DNA from 3 places in the Cellvibrio sp. 25HG11W-0 genome. Region 2 is predicted to be linked to each of the others. Evidence: predicted binding sites of a transcription regulator. Region 2 holds the regulator's gene; each other region holds the start of a gene.

Evidence for each region. Region 2 encodes sigma-54, which starts transcription at its own class of promoters, with help from an activator protein. Its sites were predicted from a motif close to TGGCACANNNNTTGCNNT; they were not measured.
Region 1: a site for sigma-54 is predicted at 3,109-3,126, ahead of flgF (flagellar basal-body rod protein FlgF). Genes of this name have one in related genera too.
Region 3: a site for sigma-54 is predicted at 5,722-5,739, ahead of AC0KUT_RS18480 (PEP-CTERM sorting domain-containing protein). Genes of this name have one in related genera too.

Annotation. Positions count from the first base shown of each region.
Region 1 covers NZ_CM174230.1:2,385,133-2,392,431, forward strand. The annotation lists gene AC0KUT_RS10000 (flagellar hook assembly protein FlgD) at 1-353, shown strand, start outside; gene AC0KUT_RS10005 (flagellar hook-basal body complex protein) at 473-2,920, shown strand; gene flgF (flagellar basal-body rod protein FlgF) at 3,186-3,929, shown strand; gene flgG (flagellar basal-body rod protein FlgG) at 3,990-4,775, shown strand; gene flgH (flagellar basal body L-ring protein FlgH) at 4,798-5,484, shown strand; gene AC0KUT_RS10025 (flagellar basal body P-ring protein FlgI) at 5,548-6,630, shown strand; gene flgJ (flagellar assembly peptidoglycan hydrolase FlgJ) at 6,630-7,299, shown strand, end outside.
Region 2 covers NZ_CM174230.1:3,840,333-3,847,631, forward strand. The annotation lists gene AC0KUT_RS16030 (KpsF/GutQ family sugar-phosphate isomerase) at 1-253, shown strand, start outside; gene AC0KUT_RS16035 (KdsC family phosphatase) at 311-847, shown strand; gene lptC (LPS export ABC transporter periplasmic protein LptC) at 905-1,513, shown strand; gene lptA (lipopolysaccharide transport periplasmic protein LptA) at 1,500-2,066, shown strand; gene lptB (LPS export ABC transporter ATP-binding protein) at 2,072-2,797, shown strand; gene AC0KUT_RS16055 (RNA polymerase factor sigma-54) at 3,041-4,666, shown strand; gene hpf (ribosome hibernation-promoting factor, HPF/YfiA family) at 4,782-5,072, shown strand; gene ptsN (PTS IIA-like nitrogen regulatory protein PtsN) at 5,194-5,640, shown strand; gene rapZ (RNase adapter RapZ) at 5,745-6,614, shown strand; gene AC0KUT_RS16075 (HPr family phosphocarrier protein) at 6,618-6,896, shown strand; gene yjgA (ribosome biogenesis factor YjgA) at 7,153-7,299, shown strand, end outside.
Region 3 covers NZ_CM174230.1:4,398,715-4,406,013, forward strand. The annotation lists gene AC0KUT_RS18460 (DUF6249 domain-containing protein) at 1-280, opposite strand, end outside; gene mrcB (penicillin-binding protein 1B) at 619-2,970, opposite strand; gene AC0KUT_RS18470 (adenosine kinase) at 3,242-4,243, shown strand; gene AC0KUT_RS18475 (VOC family protein) at 4,353-4,751, shown strand; gene AC0KUT_RS18480 (PEP-CTERM sorting domain-containing protein) at 4,910-5,521, opposite strand; gene AC0KUT_RS18485 (CsgG/HfaB family protein) at 5,949-6,614, shown strand; gene AC0KUT_RS18490 (DUF4810 domain-containing protein) at 6,623-6,997, shown strand; gene AC0KUT_RS18495 (DUF799 domain-containing protein) at 6,994-7,299, shown strand, end outside.

The DNA.
Region 1 (7,299 bases), 1.5 Mb from region 2:
ACCTAACCTATCCGACAACAGATTTGAAAGTCAGTATTTATGACGAAATGGGTTCGCTGGTGCAGTCAATTCCCGTTGGCACTCTCCCTCAGGGTGAGGCTACCTTTCGCTGGGATGGGCAGAATATAGAAGTGAATGGCAATCTCCTCGACTGGGATGCGGAAGGCTCCGCCGCCGCGGCAGGAAATTACCGCTTTGAAGTGAATGCTACGCAAAACGGTAAAAGTGAAGCCTTAGCCACATCCTTAAGCGCCAATGTTAATAGCGTTACCATTGGCGAGAATGGTGAATTAATATTGAATTTGGCAGGGGTAGGTGCTGTTGACGTCAAGTCTGTTAAGCAATTCAATTAACCGTAAAAATGTATCGATCTTTAAATTTTATCGTAGTGTTGGTTAAAAATATTTTTCATGAAATAACCTTGAAATGGTGAGCTGCAATTTTTCTGGGCAGTTAAACCTAGGAGTAGTATATGTCATTCAATACCGCGCTCAGTGGCATTCGCGCCGCCAATACCGACTTACAAGTCAGTGGTAATAATATCGCCAATGCCAGTACGATTGGTTTTAAATCTTCGCGTGCTGAATTTGGTGATGTTTATTCAAGTACACTTCTTGGTGGCGGCTCAAATACACCGGGGAGTGGCGTGACGGTACAGAATATTCGCCAACAATTTACTCAAGGTAATTTAAAGTTTACACAGAATGAATTGGATTTATCTGTTAACGGCGAAGGATTCTTTGTTGTTGAAAAAAATGGAGAGCGATTATTTACTCGCGCGGGAACATTCGGGCTTGATAAGGACGGCTATATTGTTCATGGTACAAATGCAAAATTACAAGGCTTTGCAGCAGATCCAGATGGAAATGTGAGCGGTGTATTGGGTGACTTGCGTGTTGATGTAAGTTCACAAGAACCGCGTCAAACGACCAATGTTTCTGCCTCCTATAATGTGAACTCCAATGAAAAGGTTCTTGAGACAACAGGCAGCCGTTTTAAAACAAATGGCACGGGCATAAGTAATGCCAATGTTGGGCTCAAGGTTGCTACGACCTCCACCGTTAATATCGATACCGCTGTTGCTTCAGCGGGCTCGCCACTCGTGATTGCGGCCGCACCGCCAACTGAATTTACATTGTCACGCACAGTGCCAGGAAATCCCACGCCACAAACCGTTAATATTATTATGGGTGCAGGCACTTATAATAATTTAACCGCAGTGGCGAATGAAATTAATAATAAAAATTTCAGCAAACCTACACCATTAAATATTCAAGCTTTTGTGGACACTGATGGGAAGTTAAAGCTGCGTGATTTATCTACGGGAGTAGCGTCTGATTTAGCTATTACGACAGTGACAGGCTCAAATTCATTAACCACCGCTGTAGATGCGATTACGCCTGCAAATATTACGGTAGGTGTGCCTCAGGTAACTAATAACTATTCATCTCATACCTTTGTGTTTCAAGGCCCAAACAATGCGTCACCGGTGACCTATATTAGTAAATCCGGAGCGGGCGCTGATAAAACGGCATCAGAGTTGAATGCTTTAGCAGGCGTTAGTGCCACGGCGCGCACCACGGCAACAGTATTAAAAGAAGTGCCAGCGGATCCAGGTCCTCCAGCTGTTGCGGCCAAACCATTTGAAAATAATACACAAACCTTCACGCTCAATGGCGTAGTGCTTACATCCTCAGCGCTACCTGATTTGACCGCAATGCGTGATGAAATTAATAAATTAAGTAAATCTACTTTATTTGGCATTACAGCCAGCGTCAATGAAACTACTGGTGACCTGGAGCTCGTTTCAGCAACAGGTAGAGATTTGGAGTTTTCATTTGGCTCTGCGGGTGATGCGGTAGGTGTTATAGGTAGCCAGGGTGTATTGCAGCAAATCGATACCATCACAACACCTGCATCGGTAGGTAGTGCCGTGAAGGTGGGTGGTGAAGTCACCATCACCATGCAGGAAGGTTATTCTATTACCAGTAGTCAGCCGACTACGCCGGTATCTGGGGGTATATTATTTGGTGCTATTGGTGATCCTACATTCTTCACCCCAGTGCCGATTAATGCTTTCGACCCTAAAGATCAAAAAACTTACAATCATGCTACTACCACACCTGTGTATGACAGCCTAGGTAATGTGCATTCAATGCGTCAGTTTTTCGTAAAACAGCCCTATGATCCTGCTGATACGTCTACCTCCGCAAATCATTGGAAGATGTATGTGCAAATTGACGGGCAGAATGTGGGGGATCCGGACCCAAGCTTGCCGTCTCCTGGCAATATTGTTCCCTCTATGGCGTCATTCAATGTGCACTTTACGCCTGATGGAACAATTAACGCGGCGATGACAGATTCGATCTTGATTTCTAACTGGACTCCGTTGGGAACAGATGGACTTCCAATCGGTGCTTTAGCCCCTTTAAATGTTTTACAGGGCGGCACTATTCCCGTTGCCGAACCACCTGCAAGCTCTAATTTTGTTATTGATTTAGACGGTAGTACGCAGTTCGGCAGTGGGTTTTCAGTTGAGCAATTAGACCAAAATGGTTACACCACAGGTCGTCTGGCGGGCCTTGATATCAGCAATACCGGTATTGTGTTTGCGCGTTTTACCAATGGTGAAGCGCAGGTGTTGGGGCAGGTGGCGCTTGCAAATTTTAGTAGCGTTGAGGGAATGAAGCCGACCGGCGATACTATGTGGGCGCAAACATTCGAATCTGGTGAGGCGATTATTGGTGCCCCAGGTTCGGCGCAATTAGGTAATATCACAGCAGGGGCAGTGGAGGAGTCCAACGTTGACTTGTCGGAGCAGTTGGTGAACCTGATTATTGCGCAGCGAAATTATCAGGCGAATGCAAAAACAATCGAGACGGCCAACGCCACTACGCAAACTATTATTAACCTTCGTTAATCTAGCAATTCCGAGCGGCAAGTGGCGGCAGCTGTTTGCCGCTCGGTGTTTTATGTTTTTCTACATTCTGCTGTTTATGTTTCTCCTGTCTCATTTGCCTCCCTTTATTCGCAACTAATCCTTCTTAAACACAATCATTTCAATCAGTTGGACATTATTCCTGCGTCTGCCGCCACGAGTGGCTGACTTGGCACCCCTCTTGCAAAACTACTTGTAACGGCAAATCTGCCAAAAAAATAGCGGTTAGTTTGTAGGAGAAATAATTGTGGATAGAGCGCTCTATATCGCCATGACTGGCGCCAAGCACAATACGCTGGCTCAAGCCAATCGAGCCAACAACCTCGCTAACCTCAGCACTACTGGTTTTCGTGCAGACTTTGAACAGTCGCGCAGCATGGGTGTTTATTACGGTGATGGGCAACCTACGCGCGCCTTTGCAATGACCGAGTCTCCGCAGTCAGATTTTCGCCCTGGCGCCATGATTGAAACGGGTAATGATTTAGATATCGCAATCCACGGCGATGGTTTTATTGCGGTACAGGCACCAGATGGCAGCGAAGCTTATACCCGCGCAGGTAATTTTTTAGTGGATGCGACCGGCATGTTACGCACCGGGAGTGGCTTGCCCGTATTGGGCGATGGGGGTCCTATAAATGTACCTGAAAATGAAAAAATTCAAATTGGGGCTGATGGCACCTTATCCGTTGTCGGCTTAGGCCAAGGGCCGGAGACAATGGTTGAAGTAGGGCGCATCAAGCTGGTAAACCCCGATGTGAAAGCGCTTGAAAAAGGTGATGACGGTTTGTTTCGTCAACGCGATGGCGAGCAGGCACAGGCCGCCGCCGAGGTTAAAGTTAAAAGTGGAATGCTTGAGGGCAGTAATGTCAATGCAATTGAAGAGTTTACGCAAATTCTCAGCCTCTCGCGCCAATATGAAATGCAAATTAAGTTGATGAAAACAGCTGAAGAAAATTCAGCAAGTTCTTCGCAGCTGTTACAGGTTAGTTAGGCGCTCATTTTTATTGCTGCGTTTATTGTTTGAGATAATTACTTTAAAGAGGTCAACATCATGCTCGCTTCACTCTATGTCAGTAAAACCGGGCTGTCGGCACAAGACAAACAACTCTCCACAATTTCTAACAACCTGGCAAACGCCAGTACGATTGGATTTAAGCGCGATCGCGCCATTTTTGAAGATCTGCTCTATCAAAATCAACGTCAACCCGGTGCACAAGAAACACAAGAAACACAATTGCCTTCAGGCTTACAACTAGGTACGGGTACGCGGGTCGTCGCAACACAAAAAGAATTTACCGAGGGTAACTTACAGGTTACCGAGCAAACCTTAGATGTAGCGATTGACGGTCGCGGTTTTTTACAGGTTTTGCAGCCCGACGGCACGATTGCCTATACCCGAAATGGCCAATTGCAAATAAATGGCGAGGGTCAATTGGTTAATGCGGATGGCTACATACTAGAGCCTGCGATTACCGTACCTGAGGGCGTCAATAAAATTACCATAGGTACCAATGGCAGCGTCAATGCATTCTCGCCTGGTGCAGCAGACCCACAACAGTTGGGCGATATCACGCTCGCAGACTTTATTAATCCTTCCGGTTTACAAGCGATCGGTGGCAACTTATTTGTCGAGACTGTCGCCAGTGGTAACCCTACACAGGGCACGCCTAGTGAAAATGGTATGGGTGCGTTGAAGCAAGGTATGTTGGAGAGTTCCAACGTTGATATAGTTGAAGAAATGGTCAACATGATTACGACTCAGCGCGCCTATGAAATGAACTCAAAAGTCGTTGCAACAGCAGATCAAATGTTGCAATTCATCACGCAGAATCTTTAATCGGAGTTTCGTCATCATGAGCATGAGTATCGCTAAGATGAAAGTTTTCGGCATGTTTATCGTGGTCTTGGTGCTAAGTGGGTGTTTTGCCTCTAATAAACCCATACCTAATGACCCTACTTATGCGCCTACAGTCGCAGCGAATATGCCTATACCGCAGCGCACCGACGGTTCACTCTATCAAGATTCTTATGGTTTAACACTGTTCAATGACCGTAAAGCACATTTTGTCGGCGATGTTATTACAGTTACCTTGAGTGAAAAAACAGTTTCAAAAAAATCCTCAGGTGTTGCTACGGGTAAAAAAAGTGGCGTTAATTTTAACGCGGGTCCGATATTAGGAATGACCCCAACTCTTAAAGGCAATGACTTAACCACCGCGCTGGCACAGGATCGTACCTTTAATGGCAGTGCAGATGCTGATCAAAGTAATAGCCTGCAAGGCAACATCACAGTAACGGTCGCAGAAGTTTTGCCGAATGGAAACTTACTGGTGCGCGGTGAAAAGTGGATAACCTTAAACCGTGGTGATGAGTTCATTCGCATTAGTGGCATGGTGCGGCCAGATGATATAGCACCAGATAACACAATTGTTTCTACGCGCTTAGCTAATGCAAAAATTTCATACAGCGGCACAGGCGCCTTGGCAGATTCCCAATCTATGGGTTGGCTCTCTCGCTTTTTTAACAGTGATCTTTGGCCACTGTAATTTGCTCGATTTTATTGAGGTACTTTTATGCGCGGTATTCATGCATTTGTTGTTGCTCCCTTTATGCTTTTGGTTACGTTATTAGTAACTATTTCCGCACATGCAGAGCGCATTAAAGATATTGCGACAGTTGCGGGGGTTCGCTCTAACCAATTGATTGGTTATGGTTTGGTTGTAGGTCTGGATGGTACTGGTGATCAGACAACACAGTCACCTTTTACAACACAATCCTTTAACAGCATGCTGAAACAATTTGGTATTACGGTGCCAGAAGGTGCGCGGATGCAAATGAAAAATGTTGCCGCGGTGATGATCCAAGCAGAGTTGCCGCCGTTTGCTAAGCCTGGGCAGCAACTTGATATTACTGTCTCATCAATCAGTAACGCCAAAAGTTTGCGTGGCGGTAGCCTATTGGTTTCTCCGTTAAAAGGTTTAGATGGCAAGGTGTATGCCGTTGCTCAGGGTAATTTAATAGTAGGCGGCTTAAGTGCATCAGGTAGTGATGGTTCTAAAATCACGGTTAACATTCCCAGTGCTGGGCGTATCCCTGGTGGTGCCATGGTGGAGCGCATGGTGGAAACTAATTTTTCCGGAGGTCAGCCGATTATATTTAATTTAAATCGTGCCGACTTCACCAGTGCCAATCAAATGGCAAAAAGTATTAATGCCTTGCTCGGACCGGATACTGCACGTCCAATGGACTCCGTATCGGTCATGGTTGATTCCCCCCAAAATCCAGCGCAGCGTGTTGAATTTATTTCCATGTTAGAAAATTTACAAGTTACACCAGGGGAGGAGGTTGCGAAGGTTATTATTAATTCTCGCACCGGCACTATAGTTGTTGGAAAAAATGTACGTGTTTCACCTGTGGCCGTAACTCACGGTAGCCTAACGGTTTCTATCGCCGAGAGCCTTAGTGTGAGCCAGCCTAATGCGCTAGGTACCGGGAATACTGTGGTGGTGCCGGCCAGCAATGTGCAGGCAAATGAAGAAAATAATCCAATGTTCAAGTTCGCGCCAGGCGCAAGCTTGGATGACATAGTACGGTCGGTAAATAATGTTGGTGCGTCTCCCAGTGACTTAATGGCGATTCTGGAAGCGCTTAAACAATCTGGTGCGCTCAGAGCTGAGCTGGTGGTGATCTAATGTCATCTATAGATATGGGTGCTGGCAGCAAGGCGACGTTGGTTCAAGATAGCTATTTGAATCAGGATGCATTGAACTCAGTGAAATCTATGGGGCGCGCTAAGGACCCTCAGGCGCTGAAAGAAGTTGCCAAAAAATTTGAAGCCATGTTTGTACAGCAAATGCTGAAAACCATGCGCGATACCAACGATGTTTTTTCCGAAGATAGTTATTTCAATAGTAATGAAGAAAAGTTTCATCGCGACATGTTGGATCAGCAGATGGTGTTGAATTTAACCAGTGGTAGAGGCATTGGTTTGGCAGATCAATTCTATCGCCAGATGTTGCAAAATTATGGTGTGGACGATAGCAAAGACGCCTCTGAAGCTACTGCAGGTCTTGATGCGGGTATCAGCAAGATGCTGGGTGAATTGAACTCCCCAGTGGCTTATCAACAGCTCAATACTACAGCGCTATTCCCGTCAGAGTTTTCTCCAACATCAGGATCGTCTTCGATGCAGCCGCTCGATGTTGAATCTCTCAATTTGGCGGCATTAATGCGCAATGCGCAGCTATCCCCAAGAACCAAGATTGATCGGCTTAATGCAAGTGCTGAGGCAGGTGCAAAAGCAACAATTGCGGAGTCGCCAGAGAATTTTGTTGCACTGCTAAAACCTCATGCAGAAAAAG
Region 2 (7,299 bases):
CAACTGCTTGCTCGGCATTTACACCGACGGCGACTTGCGCCGCAGTATCGACAAGGGCATAGATATTCGCATCGCCAAGGTAAACGAGCTGATGAACCCCAACCCCAAAACGCTAAGCAGCACCATGCTCGCCGCCGAAGCCTTAAGGGTCATGGAGGAAACAAAAATCAATGTGCTTCTGGTGACTGATGAGCAGCAACAGCTAATAGGTGTTGTGAAAATTAACGACATACTGCGCGCTGGCATTATCTAAGTAATCTTGCCTGAACATCTTCGTCCCTAAGAAACGACATACAGGATCAAAATAAGTATGAATCCCGAACTGCAAACCCGCGCTGCGCGCATTAAACTTCTACTTTTAGATGTCGATGGCGTACTGACTGATGGCCGCCTGTTTTTTGGCAATCAGGGCGAAGAATTTAAATCCTTCAGCACGCTCGATGGCCAAGGCATTAAAACCCTGCAAAAAACTGGCGTGCAAGTAGGCATAATCACCGGTCGCACCAGCAATTTGGTCGCACGTCGCGCCGCCGATTTAGGTATTACCATTTTGGTGCAAGGTCGCGAAGACAAGTGGGAAGCCCTGCAAGAGATTTTGCAAGAACACCCCATGGAATTAGAAAACATTGCGTTCATGGGCGACGACTGGCCCGACCTCACCGTAATGACCCGCGTTGGGCTGGCATTCACAGTTGCCAACGCACACTTCAGCGTGGCTGAACGCGCCCATTGGCAAACTAAAGAGCGAGGAGGCGAAGGTGCAGTGCGTGCCGCCTGTGATTTATTAATGCAAGCACAGGGCACTTTTAACGCCGCACTCAGTCATTACTTGCCGCCCAGCCCGTAATTAAAGACTGAGCGACCGCTAAAACCCGCAGATAAACCAACCGACACTGGAACACCCATGTTGATGCGCAGTATTAATAAGCTCCACCACTACATTCCTGTGCCCTGGCTATTAGTTGGGCTGTTACTGGGTTTCTTTTTGCTAGTACTTAAACCCAAAGAAGACCTGCAAAATAACAATACTGCCGACGGCTCCAGCTTCCCGCAATTTTATATGCGCGAATTACAAACACGCGAGTTCGATGATCAAGGTCGCGTGCACTTTCAGCTCACCACACCACTGGTGACGCACTTTCAGCCAGACCCTACAACACCCTCAGCTGCAGACTTCACCCTCATCACCGAACCCAAAATGGAATTTTATGGCAGCGACACGCCCGAGCCTTGGCATATGAGTGCAGCATTAGGCCGCAGTGAAAATGACAGCCAAGTATTGCGCCTCATCGACAATGTTGTGATTCAACAAACCTCAACCAGCCGCGGGCTGATTGAAATCACCACCAGCGAATTGCGCATGCGCCCCAAAGAGCAATTCGCCGAAACAGACAAAGCTGTTAAGATGCGCAGCGCCAAAGGTCAGATAGATGCAGTCGGCATGAATGCACAACTGAACGAAAGCCGTATTGAATTAATCTCTCAGGTCAAAGCCGTTTATGAACCTCGCTAAACCCTTTTTATATGTTCCCACGGCGCTAAGGATTAGAGCTAAATGCTTTGCCACCCTTGCACTGCTGATTATTAGCTGTCAATTTAGCAGCCAAAGCCTAGCGCTGCCCAGTGACAAAAATGAAACCATTCACGGTTCCGCTGATCGCTTGGTCGTCGATCAAAAGAACGGGATCGCCACCTATACTGGCGCCGTGCAAATTCAGCAGGGCTCGCTAGTAATCACCGCCGACAAAATAATTATCCAAACCAATCCTGATAGCTCCGTAAAAAAAATGCTCGCCACTGGCATGCCAGCGCGCTTCCAACAGCAGCCTGAAGCCGCTCAAGGCGTGATTACCGCATCAGCCAATAGCATTACCTACACGCCTAACAAAGAACATCTGCTGCTGGTAGAAAACGCCTCGCTCGAACAAGATGGCGCGGTCATGAGCGGCCCAACGATTGATTACGATCTCGTAAAAGAAGTTATGAAAGCTGCCGGCAACACCAAAGGCGGCAATAATCAGCGCATTGAAATTGTAATCCCACCAAAATCTGACGTGAAAAACTAATTGCTATGGCCAGCCTGTTTGCCCGAAACCTCGCAAAAAGCTACAAAAAACGAAAAGTGGTTATAGATGTATCTATCACCGTCAACAGCGGTAGTATCGTCGGCCTGCTCGGCCCAAACGGTGCGGGGAAAACCACCTGTTTCTACATGATCGCCGGGCTAGTACCCGCCGATATGGGCAGCGTCCATATCGATGACCAAGATATTACGCACCTGCCCATTCACGGCCGCGCGCGCGCAGGCATCGGCTATTTACCGCAAGAAGCCTCAATCTTTCGCAAGCTGACTGTCGCCGACAACATCATGGCGATTCTCGAAACCCGCAGCGACCTGAACCGCAAACAGCGTCTCGCCAAGCTCGAGTCACTGCTGGCAGAATTTCACATCACCCATATTCGCGACAGCCTCGGCATGGCGCTCTCGGGTGGTGAACGCCGCCGCGTAGAAATCGCGCGCGCACTCGCTACAGACCCCAAATTTATTTTGCTCGATGAACCCTTTGCCGGGGTCGACCCTATTTCGGTAAACGATATTAAAGAAATTGTTCGCCACCTCAAGGATCGCGGTATTGGCGTACTCATCACCGACCACAACGTGCGCGAAACCCTCGACATCTGCGAGACCGCCTACATCGTGAGCGAAGGCCGCATCATCGCCGAGGGCACACCCGAAACCGTGTTAAACAACAGCCAAGTGCGCGCAGTCTATTTGGGCGAAAATTTCAGGCTATAACATCAGCCAATCTTATATAGCGGCCAGCTGAGTGTTTTTTCGGCAACTCAGCTAAGCCCCGCATTCATTGCTAACCCCAAATTAACTGTACTTAACACCGCAAACTCCCACTTGACAATGATCAAAAAATGCACTCTAGGCATAAAGATTGCTTAGCCTTATTGCTTGCAAGCCAAACCCTGTCTAAACTCTACCTATCCGATGTTCGTTTTCATCCTGCGTTAAGGGTTTGTCGTTCTCATAATGAAGCAATCTCTCCAGCTAAAACTCGGTCAACAACTGACCATGACTCCGCAGCTGCAACAGGCCATTCGCCTGCTGCAACTCTCCACTCTAGATCTGCAACAAGAGATTCAAGAGGCGCTAGAATCTAACCCCATGCTAGAGGTCGAAGAAGGCTTCGAAGGCTCAGATAGCGGTCAAGCTACGGGCGAGCAAGACAGTGCCGATTATGACCGCAAGCAAGAAATTGCTACCGAGACAAAAAACAGCAGCGATGATGAGTTCTCCCTCAACGACAAGCTAACCGATACCTACAGCTCTACCGATGCAGGCGCAGACAGCTTTAGCGAAAGCACCCCCGACAACGATCTCTACGGCGATGGCGACGGTTTTGGCGAGGGCGACACCTTTAGCGAGAGCGCTAGCGAATGGAACGAATCCATTCCCAGTGATCTCCCTGTCGACACCAGCTGGGATGATGTATATCAATCATCCAGCTCCAGCGCCTCCAGCAACTACGATAACGACGACAATGATTTTGAAAGCCGTCGCGCCGCTACCGACTCCCTTTACGATCACTTGATGTGGCAGCTCAATCTGACCCCCATGTCAGATACGGACCGCATAGTCGCTATGGCCATTATCGATGCGGTAGAGCCGAGCGGTATGCTCTCCATTACCATTGAGGATATTTACGAAGGCCTACTGCAAGACTTTACCGACCTTGAGTTAGACGAAGTGGTCGCCGTGCAACATCGCCTCCAACAGTTTGACCCCTGTGGTGTCTGCAGCCAAAACCTCGCGGAATGCCTGCTGGTACAACTGCAGCAATATGACCCTAAAACCCCACTGCTAGAATCTGCCAAGCTGATTGCCAAGCTATACCTGCCGCTGCTAGGCAGCCGCGATTACCGCCAATTAATGCGTCGCACCAAGCTCAAAGAAGCGGATTTGAGTATTGCAGTCAGCCTTATCCAAGGCCTAAACCCCCGCCCCGGCGATATCATTGAAAGCGGCGACACGGAATATGTGGTGCCCGATGTATTTGTCGATAAGCGCGAAGGGCGCTGGGTAGTAGAACTCAACCCCGATATAGCACCGCGCCTACGCATTAACTCCGGCTATGCGTCCATGGTGAAGCGTGCCGACTCCAGCACCGACAACACATTTTTAAAAGATAACCTGCAAGAGGCCCGCTGGTTTTTGAAAAGCCTGCAAAGCCGCAATGAAACCCTGCTCAAAGTCGCCAGCTGTATTGTCGAAAAACAACGCGGCTTTCTCGATTACGGCCCCGAAGCCATGAAGCCTCTGGTATTACACGACATTGCCGAAATTGTAGAAATGCACGAATCAACCATTTCGCGCGTAACCACACAGAAATACATGCACACCCCCCAGGGCATATTTGAACTTAAATACTTTTTCTCCAGTCATGTCAGTACTGACAGCGGCGGCGAATGCTCTTCAACGGCAATCCGTGCGATCATTAAAAAACTGGTGAGCGCAGAAAACCAAAAGAAACCCCTAAGCGACAGCAAAATTACCGACTTATTAGCCGAGCAAGGCATTCAAGTAGCGCGTCGCACCATCGCCAAGTATCGCGAGTCACTCAATATTCCACCGTCAAACGAACGGAAAATACTTTAACGAAGGCAGTATATTTCAACTGTCTTAAACTGATTTTGATTGGATCAAATTTATCAAGGATGTTTGCGCGGTTGTGCTCGCACAACACTTTTGTGTCTACCTAGAGGAAGTATCTATGCAAATAAACATCAGTGGTCATCATCTGGAAGTTACCGAAGCGCTCAGAGACTACGTCACCAGCAAAATAGAGCGCCTTAGCCATCACCATGACCGCATTACCAGCACCCAGGTTATTCTCTCGGTGGATAAATTAATTCAAAAAGCAGAAGCGACCATGCATGTGAGTGGCAAAGATATATTTGCCGACGCCACCCATGAAGATCTCTATGCTGCCATAGATGCATTGGCCGACAAGCTTGATCGCCAGTTAATTAAGCACAAAGAAAAGATGCGCAGCCACCGCTAGCCGGTTGCCCAGCTGCCCTAAGCGCCACACAATCGGCATTTAGGGCGGCCCAAAAACAGTTTTGTACCAACCCCGATGGGCAACCATCCCTGCTGAGAGATGTTCACACATCGTCAATGTTATGCAAATTCAATCCATCATCAGTCCCAACCGCACTCTCTGCGGGCTCGAAGGCGGCAGTAAAAAACGCGCATTGGAATTACTTGCCAATGCCATTGCCGAAGACGTTCCCAGCATTGATGCAGACGACCTTTTTCGCCGCCTTGTGGCACGCGAACGCCTAGGCTCTACAGGTATAGGCCACGGCATTGCCATACCTCATTGCCGCGTGGATAAATGCACAACCACGCTCGGGGCGCTCATCACCCTCGTAGAACCCATAGATTTCGACGCCATAGATTCACAACCCGTCGATATACTCTTTGCTATGTTGGTGCCGGAAGACGCACACGACGAACATCTGCAAAATTTAGCGGCCTTAGCGGGCGCACTCAATGATGCGGATTATCGCCAAAAACTGCGTGCAGCGACTGATGACGAATCGCTCTACCAAGCAGCAATTGCTTAATTCACAAACCTACATCGAGCAGCCGCTTTACTCTTTCCGGTAACTTGGTTGATTTAAAACAGCGCCAAAGCGGTCTTAAAAGAAGTTTTAAAAAGGACAGCCCTATGCATCTTGTAATAGTGAGCGGTTTATCTGGCTCCGGCAAAAGTACCGCACTCCATGTATTGGAGGATGTGGGCTTTAACTGTATCGATAACCTGCCTGTAAGCCTGCTACCTGCACTCGTTGCCCAAATTCAAATCCACAAAGACGATAGCCAACGTTTTGCTATTGGAATTGATGTGCGCAATGCTTGGCAGGATCTCGACATTTTCCCCGAAATGATCAGCACCTTAAAAGAAGCACACCTTCCCTTTCGCACACTCTTTTTAGATTCACAACCTGCAGTACTGATTCAACGCTTTAGCGAAACTCGCCGCAAACACCCGCTGAGTGACACACACACCAGTCTCGCAGAGGCAATTAGTGCCGAACAGCAGTTGTTAGAACCCATTCGCGACGCCGCTGACCAAGTCATAGACACCAGCCACCTCAACCTTCACGAACTGCGCGATCTGGTCAAAGAACGCATCGTTGGCCGCGCTGAATCGACTATGGCCATACTCTTTGAATCTTTCGGATTCAAACATGGCTTACCGGTCAATGCCGATCTCGTGTTCGATGCGCGCTGCCTGCCCAACCCCCATTGGCGCTCCGACTTAAGGCCGCTAACGGGTAAAGATCAAGCCGTGATTGAGTTCCTCGAAGAGCAGGTCACCGTTACCGAAATGCGCGAGGACATAGAGCGCTACCTTGAGCGCTGGCTGCCGCGCTACCAAGCCAACAATCGCAGCTATATCACCATCGCCGTAGGTTGCACTGGTGGCCAACACCGCTCGGTCTATCTCAGCGAGCGCCTGCTGGCGCGCTTTGATCAAAGCTTTCACGATGTGCAAGTTCGCCATCGCGACATTAACAAACACACAAAAAGCTAAGCCATGCTGACTGAAACTCACCCTATTATTAATCGCAAAGGGCTCCATGCGCGCGCCGCCGCCAAGCTCGCCACCCTCGCCAATCAACACCAAGCGCGGGTGCAAGCTCGGCTGAATGGCGGCACAGGCTCTTGGGTAGACGCCAAAAGTGTCATGTCGCTCATGCTACTTGCTGCCAGCATGGGCACAGCACTTGAAATTAGCTGCGAAGGCGAAGATGCCACAGCCGCAATGGATGCCATACGCGCACTGATTGCAGACCGCTTCGAAGAAGGCGAGTAATAACGCGCGCAAGCATCAACACACTATCGCCACCTACAAGCCTCCTTTTATCCTTATCGAAGCAAGTAAGGCCCATTTCACGGAACCTCATTTTTTAGCCCAAAAGAGCCAATTCTTCTCACTAAGAGGCGACTTTTTACTCCGACAGAACAAGTACGCATCACCTCGACTACAATTAGCAGTTGTTATTTGGGCATGTTTTGCCTACCCTGTGCGCCCTTTTTATCATTGACAGCTGCAACAATCCGGCACCCCTATGGTTTATAAATACGACGACATCGACCCCGATGACTACATCAAAAGCAAATCGCAAGTTAAACGCGAGATGCATGCCCTACAGGATCTAGGGGAAAGACTCATCGACATGAACGAAAAGCAACTCGCCAGCATCCCCTTGGATGAG
Region 3 (7,299 bases), 560 kb from region 2:
CCCAGCCCTGCGCCATACCTTTCACCCAAGCGGGTTCGTTCTTCGCAGCGCTATTCTGATACTTATTTTCATCAGCACTCAATGCGGATGGCGCCGCAGGGACAGGAGCAACCAAAGCCGCTGGCGCAGTTTGATGCTCTTGCTGCAAAACAACGTCAGTATCGGTACCTACGGGTACCCCAACCAATTCAACCGCCTGCAATGCGACCGGATTAACAATTAATAAGCTGGCAACAGCTGCCAGCAACAGGCTTTTAGCATGACGCAGTAAGGGGTTCATCGCAGATTCCTCGTTCTCTTAAATGGGGATAGGCACTAAGCATCTATTCTCGTTATTAAGTAAGACACAGTTAGCGCCTGCGTGGATTCATACTGCACATTTATTTTTATTTTGGCGGCGGGATACTGCACTGCTGCTTACCGATACTCGATCACAAGCTACACCAATTCAGCACCCCGCTAGCGCGAGGTGCTTATCAGAGAACGAGGGAGCCTAACAGAACTTGAGCGATAGTTTGCGGCGAGCTTTATCGCGAAGATAATTTAAGACCGCTAAAAACAAAAAAACTCGATCACACTAAGATGACCGAGTCTCGAAAATGACACCAATGAACAGGCTTATTGCACTAACTTTTGCCAAAAACTTTTAATAGGGTTTTGCGCTAACTTGCAATCCACCGACTGTAAAGGCCGGAAGTCATCGCGCACTGGCAGCCATACTGCACCACTACACCCCTCAGCACTCAGCTTGCCCGTAGTGCTATCAAGCCAATCAAAACTCACACCGGGGGGCGGATCTTGGTTGAGACTACGGGTCGGAATATGGCTCATAAAATCGGTCCAAATTCGCAAGGCGCCAGTAGCCCCGGTAAAGGATGTCGCTTTATTGTCATCACGCCCCAACCAAACCACTGCTAAATGCTCGCCGCTAAAGCCGGCAAACCAACTGTCGCGCTGATCATTGGTAGTACCGGTTTTACCCGCCAAATCTAGGCTGCTGTTAATAGTGTTATAGGCACTGCGACCCGTGCCTTCGCGCATGACGCGCTGCAGGGCGTATTGCAGGGCAAAGGTTTCCTCCACTCCAAAGCGCTGTTCCAGCTCTAACGGATAGCGCTTAAGCGGCTTGCCTTCTGCGGTTTGCACTTCGCGAATCGCATGCAGCGGCGTAAATACACCTTCCGCTGCTAGCGTGTGATAGATACCAGCGACTTCCAAAGGCGACATATCCACGGAGCCCAAGAGCATCGACGGCAACTCAGGAATATCGCCCGAGTAGCCCGCTGCCTGTAAGGTTTTGATCACCGAGCGCAAACTCAAGGTCATTCCCAACCGCGCAGTCGCCTGATTGTAGGAATGCGCCAAGGCTTGATAAAGCGGTGGATTACCATGATTTTGCTTGTCGTAATTCAACGGCGCCCACCAGGTGCCACCCGCTTTGTAACTCACCGGCTCATCGCTGATAGCGGTCGCTAAATTAAACTTTTGCGGAATGGCTAAAGCAGTGAGAAACACAAACGGCTTCACCAAAGATCCGATCGGGCGCTTCGCATCCAAGGCGCGGTTAAACCCTTCAAAGCGCGGATTACTATCACCAATTAACGCTAGAATTTCACCGCCGCCCACGGAGGTGATCACCATCCCGCCCTGCATATCCTTAACATTATATTGACGCTCCAAACGCCCCACCTGATCGGTTAGCGAGGCCTCCGCTTGGTGCTGCACCATCGGCGATAGGGTCGTAAATATGCGCAAACCTTCGCTGCGCAAATCCGATTCCTTGTAGTCTTGGCGCAATTGACGTTTCACTAAATCCATAAACGCGGGATAGTTAGTGGAGCTAGACTGGCCGGGCGGCACCACACCCAAAGGCGCAGCCTGAGCAAGTTTTAATTGCTGCTCACTGATTAAACCCTCTTTTTGCATTACCCCAAGCACCACATTGCGGCGCTCTTTCGCGCGCTCTGGGTGACGCCAAGGATTGTAGTAAGACGCCCCTTTTACCAAGCCCACGAGCAGCGCAACTTCTTGGGTATCTAACTCCGCCAATGGCTGGCGAAAATAATGTTGGGAGGCCAATGCGAAACCGTGGATCGCACGCGCACCACTCTGCCCGAGAAACACTTCATTGACATAGGTTTCGAGAATTTCTGACTTACTGTAATGCAGCTCGAGGAGCACTGACATTATTGCTTCGGGAATTTTACGCGCGAAAAACTTTTGTTCATTAGTGAGGTAAAAGTTCTTCACCAGCTGCTGAGTCAGCGTACTGCCGCCCTGCACCACATCACCGCTGCGCGCATTAACCCAAGCTGCACGTAAAATCGCCGTGGGCGATACACCGTGATGTTCAAGAAAGTGCTTATCTTCAACCGCGAGCAGAGTTTCACCGAGCAAAGGGGGCAAATCTCCCAGCTGCACCAAGAGGCGATCTTCTCGATCGGCAGGATAAAAACCGCCAATCTCCTCTGGCTCTAACCGCACCAAAGGTAAATCAGCGCCCGCCATATCGCGCAGCGACGCCACACCACTATTATTTACCGCAACCACAAAACTGCGTGCGGGTTCGCGTTTATCCCAAAACTCAAACCCACGGCTGTGCACCCAATAGCTTGCGCCAACTGAACTTGCACTCACCTTTTTAACTACCTGACCAGGGGCTTTAAGCTGCGCTTCAAATCTGTAGCCGAGGGACTTCAGTTCCTGCTCCAGCAATTGCGGCGTTAATGACAACCCCTCATACAGTTCGAGTGGGCGAGCGTAAACACGCGCCGGTAGCGACCACTTTTTTCCTTCAAACTTATCGCGCACCACCACATCGAGATAAAACGACCAAATCAATCCACCCAAAAATATCAATAGCAGCGCATAAAACCCCCAAATACGGAGCAACGCCCAACCATGGCGCGAACCTGAAGTCGAACGTGATGAAGGTTGGCGCGGGCGATTAGTGGAGCGGCGTCTGGTCATAGGCAATTAGAATCTTTCAGTCATGTGGCCAAACCTAATGATTTGGCGAGAAATGGAAAAACAGGCGCAAGTGTACCTAATGAATAAGAAATAAATGAATCAGTTGCAGTAATAATTAAAATATCGGTGCTAAAAAATACCGTTTTCAACAACCGAAGCACAGTCACTCTTGGCGACTGAGAGAAAAAGGCAATCCTTCCTTTATAGAGCCGAGTGAATTTTGCATAATGCGCCCCACAATTGACGCAGGATCCTTCAGGGGCGAAACAGTATGAGCAAGCAATATCACATCTACGGCATAGGCGCGGCACTGGTCGATACAGAAATCACCCTTCGCGATGAAGACTTAATCGCCATGCAAGTAGATAAGGGTGTCATGACACTGGTCGACGAAGCACGCCAAGCGGTTTTAATGGATTACCTGCAAGATCACCTCGTCGCCTCTCACAAAGCCAGTGGCGGCTCAGCGGCAAACACCATTATTGCCGCCAGCTATTTTGGCTGCGACAACGTCTACTCATGCAAAGTGGCAGATGATGACAATGGCGCTTTCTATTTAGCAGATATGCAAGCCGCAGGCGTCACCACCCCGAAACACATAGCACCACCGGCAGGGATCACCGGCAAGTGCTTGGTGATGATAACGCCAGACGCTGAACGAACCATGAATACCTACCTCGGCATCAGCGAAACACTGTCAGTTACCGAACTAGACCCCGCAGCTGTTGCGCAATCTCACTACGCCTACATCGAAGGCTATTTGGTGACATCACCCACAGGTCGCGCCGCCGCTATTGAATTGCGCAAGCTCGCACAAGCTAGCAATACCCGCACCGTACTCAGTCTGTCAGACCCGGCCATGGTGCAGTTTTTCCGCGATGGCCTATTAGAAATGATTGGCTCAGGTGTAGATTTTATATTCTGCAACCGCGATGAAGCCCTCGGCTTTACCCAAACCGAAACCCTCGACGCCGCCTGCACAGCACTGCAGAACTACACCACGCAATTTGCCATTACCTGCGGTGGCGAAGGTGCGGTGCTGTTTGACGGTAAGGACATCATCAAAGTAGCGGCACAGGCTATAACACCATTGGATACCAACGGCGCGGGCGATATGTTTGCCGGAGCGTTCTTGGCTGCAATTACCCAAGGTAAAGACTTCCAAACAGCCGGACATTTTGCCTGTGCCGCCGCCGCGCAAGTGGTTAGTCAATTTGGGCCGCGCTTGAAACCAGAACAACATCAAGCGCTGCTGAACAAGTTTCTCGTTTAAAAAGCCATAAGCTGGGCAGTGCAAAAAGTTGAGCTAAACTATCAACTTGCACCGTCTAGCGGCCTGCGTGCGGGGCGCACAACTTAAACCAAAAAACTGTCAAACAGTCATGATTCCTACTACTTCCATTATGCGCATCGCGCGCCCTACAGATCAGCTTGCTGCTATTACCCAAATGTACATTCAAGGTTTGGGATTTATATTGTTAGCTGAGTTTAAAGACCATCAGGGCTTCGATGGCGCCATCATTGGCCATCAAAATCACAGCTATCACTTAGAATTCACCCACCACAGAGGCACTCAGGTCGGCGGCGCTCCCAGCCAAGACAACCTTATTGTTTTCTATCTTCCCAATAGCAGTGAATGGCAAAGCGCCTGCGCCGATATGCTCGCCGCAGGTTTCAAGGCCGTCACCGCCTACAATCCGTTTTGGGATATAGACGGCAAAACCTTTGAAGATGTTGATGGCTACAGAGTGGTATTACAACACCGCGTTTGGCCGCTGTAATTCACAAAGAGGAAGAGGTAAAGCGAGAGTGTAGAAATTTGCGGTCCTTGAAGCATTCGCAATAAGATCAATAACTTCATCATCTTGCGCTGAATTCAACGCCCAAAAACGCAAAAGCCGCTCCAAAGAGCGGCTTTTAACGAACAGCAAACCAGTAGTTATGCGCGTGCTTTTCTTCTCATAGCACCCATGCCCAGCAAGCCTACTAACAACAAGGCAAGCGAACTAGACTCAGGAACCGTAGCACCCACAACTGAAATACCATCTAAGAAGTTCCCGAGGGTACCGTTATCGGTAGTAGTAAAACGAATGGTGGTAGAGGCGGCATTGGCCACAAAACTGTTTACATACTGATTCCAAGTACCAACCACATGATCATCAATCAATGACGTTAGAGAACCTACGCTAAAGGTAAATGATTCATTGCTGCTAGTGCGCGCACTGTAAAAGAAAGACACATCATAGGTCTGACCAATAGCAGTCGCAAAGCTCTGGTATATAGAGAAAACGCCACCGGTGTAAGGATGCGCGTTTAACTCAGCATGCTGGTTACCTTCTGGCGCTACAACACCATTCAAGTGATTCCAGATTTCGATATTACTACCTTCCCAACCATTTACATTCGATGAGCTGAAAAAGTTCCAGCCACCGGGCGCTACGGCATTGTCTTCAAAGCCGCCATTAACGATCAAGTTTGCACTAGCAGATGCAGCCAATACCAAGCCCATCACAGCGCCGATAAATTTTAAACTAATTGCTTTTACTGACATAAAAAATTCCTTGGGATTATATTCAATGCCGACTAAAGAGTGGAGCGGCTTCTCCTTTCATACCTATGACAAAAAGAATCGCAGCTATATGCCACAAGCCAAAACGTCACCTCAATCGACACATTATAGTGAACTAGATCACATAAACAAGATGGAGCCGCAAATAAATAACGCCATTATGAGTGTGCCTTTGAGGTGCAATAACAATAGCCATGCCCTCCCTATAACGACCATTTTTATCAGCCAACATTGAGCCCCTTTTTTTACCTTGAGCACTCCTTCACCCGATTAGCGAGCCAAAGAGCTACCACCGAACTAAACCAAGTCTGCTAACATTCAGCCGCGCTTAAGCGGGCGCTACTAAGATTGGAGACTCAAAACCCTATCACCGGACAACTCCGCTTGTTAAACAACCTAAGGAACTACCATGAAACTGCACTTAACAGCCCTAGTACTCAGCTTGACAATGGTCGGTTGTGCCACCGAGCAATCAAGAACTATTGAAACACCCAAACCTATTCAATCGGTACAAGCTGCCTATAAAGGCGCTAAAAACCCAATTGCAGTGGGCAAATTTGATAATCGCTCCAGCTTTATGCGTGGCATCTTCTCCGACGGCATGGATCGCTTAGGCGGCCAAGCAAAAACAATTCTCATCACCCACCTGCAGCAAACCGGTCGTTTTAGCGTACTAGAACGCGATAACTTAAGCGAAGCCGCGCAAGAAGCAGGTTTTGCCAAACAAGCCCAAAGTATTAAGGGTGCTCAATATTTGGTGACGGGCGATGTGTCTGAGTTTGGCCGCAAAGAAGTGGGCGATCAGCAATTTTTCGGCATTCTCGGGCGCGGTAAATCCCAAATTGCCTATGCCAAAGTTAGCCTTAACGTTGTGAACGTCCTCACCTCAGAAGTGGTTTACTCCACCCAAGGTGCAGGGGAATACAGTCTCAACAACCGTGAAGTTTTGGGCTTTGGCGGCACCTCTAGTTACGATGCCACCCTCAACGGCAAGGTACTCGACCTCGCGATTCGCGATGCAGTAAATAAATTAGTAACCGATGCAGACGCTGGCGTTTGGATGACAAAACCATAAGGAATGTTATGAACTTTTATTACCCTAGCCCCAGCAAATTGCTGGGTGCATTAATGTGTATTTTACTCATGAGTGGCTGCGCCACTAAACCTAGCCTTTATGCGTGGGGGTCTTACGAAGAGCAAGTCTATGCGCGCTTCAAAGCAACCAGCAGCCCAGAGCAGCAAATTCAAGCGATGGAAAAAGACTTGCAAACCCAAGTGGGCAACCAGCCGCTGCCGCCAGGTTTTCATGCACACTTAGGCTTGCTGTATGGAGAAGCCGGGCGCAGCGGAGATATGCGTGAACAATTTTTATTAGAGAAGCAATACTTCCCCGAATCGACAAAATTCATGGATTTTTTGCTCGCCAAAATGGATAAAGCGCAAGGAGCTAAACCATGATGACCTATTTGACCCGCTTGAGCGCTGTCGTACTGACAATGCTCTGCCTAAGCGCCTGTGTCGCCCCGCCAAGCTACAACTACAGTGCGTTAATTGCAGCCAAACCAGCCTCAATTCTCGTGTTGCCACCCAAAAACTTATCGCCCGACGTTAATGCCACCTACGCAACACTCGCGCAAATGACGACACCTTTAAGCGAAACAGGTTACTACGTTATTCCGGTAGCCTTAATGGATGCAGCCTTTAAAGAAAATGGCGTATTTAGCGCAAACGATGCACAAAATATTGCACCCGCAAAACTA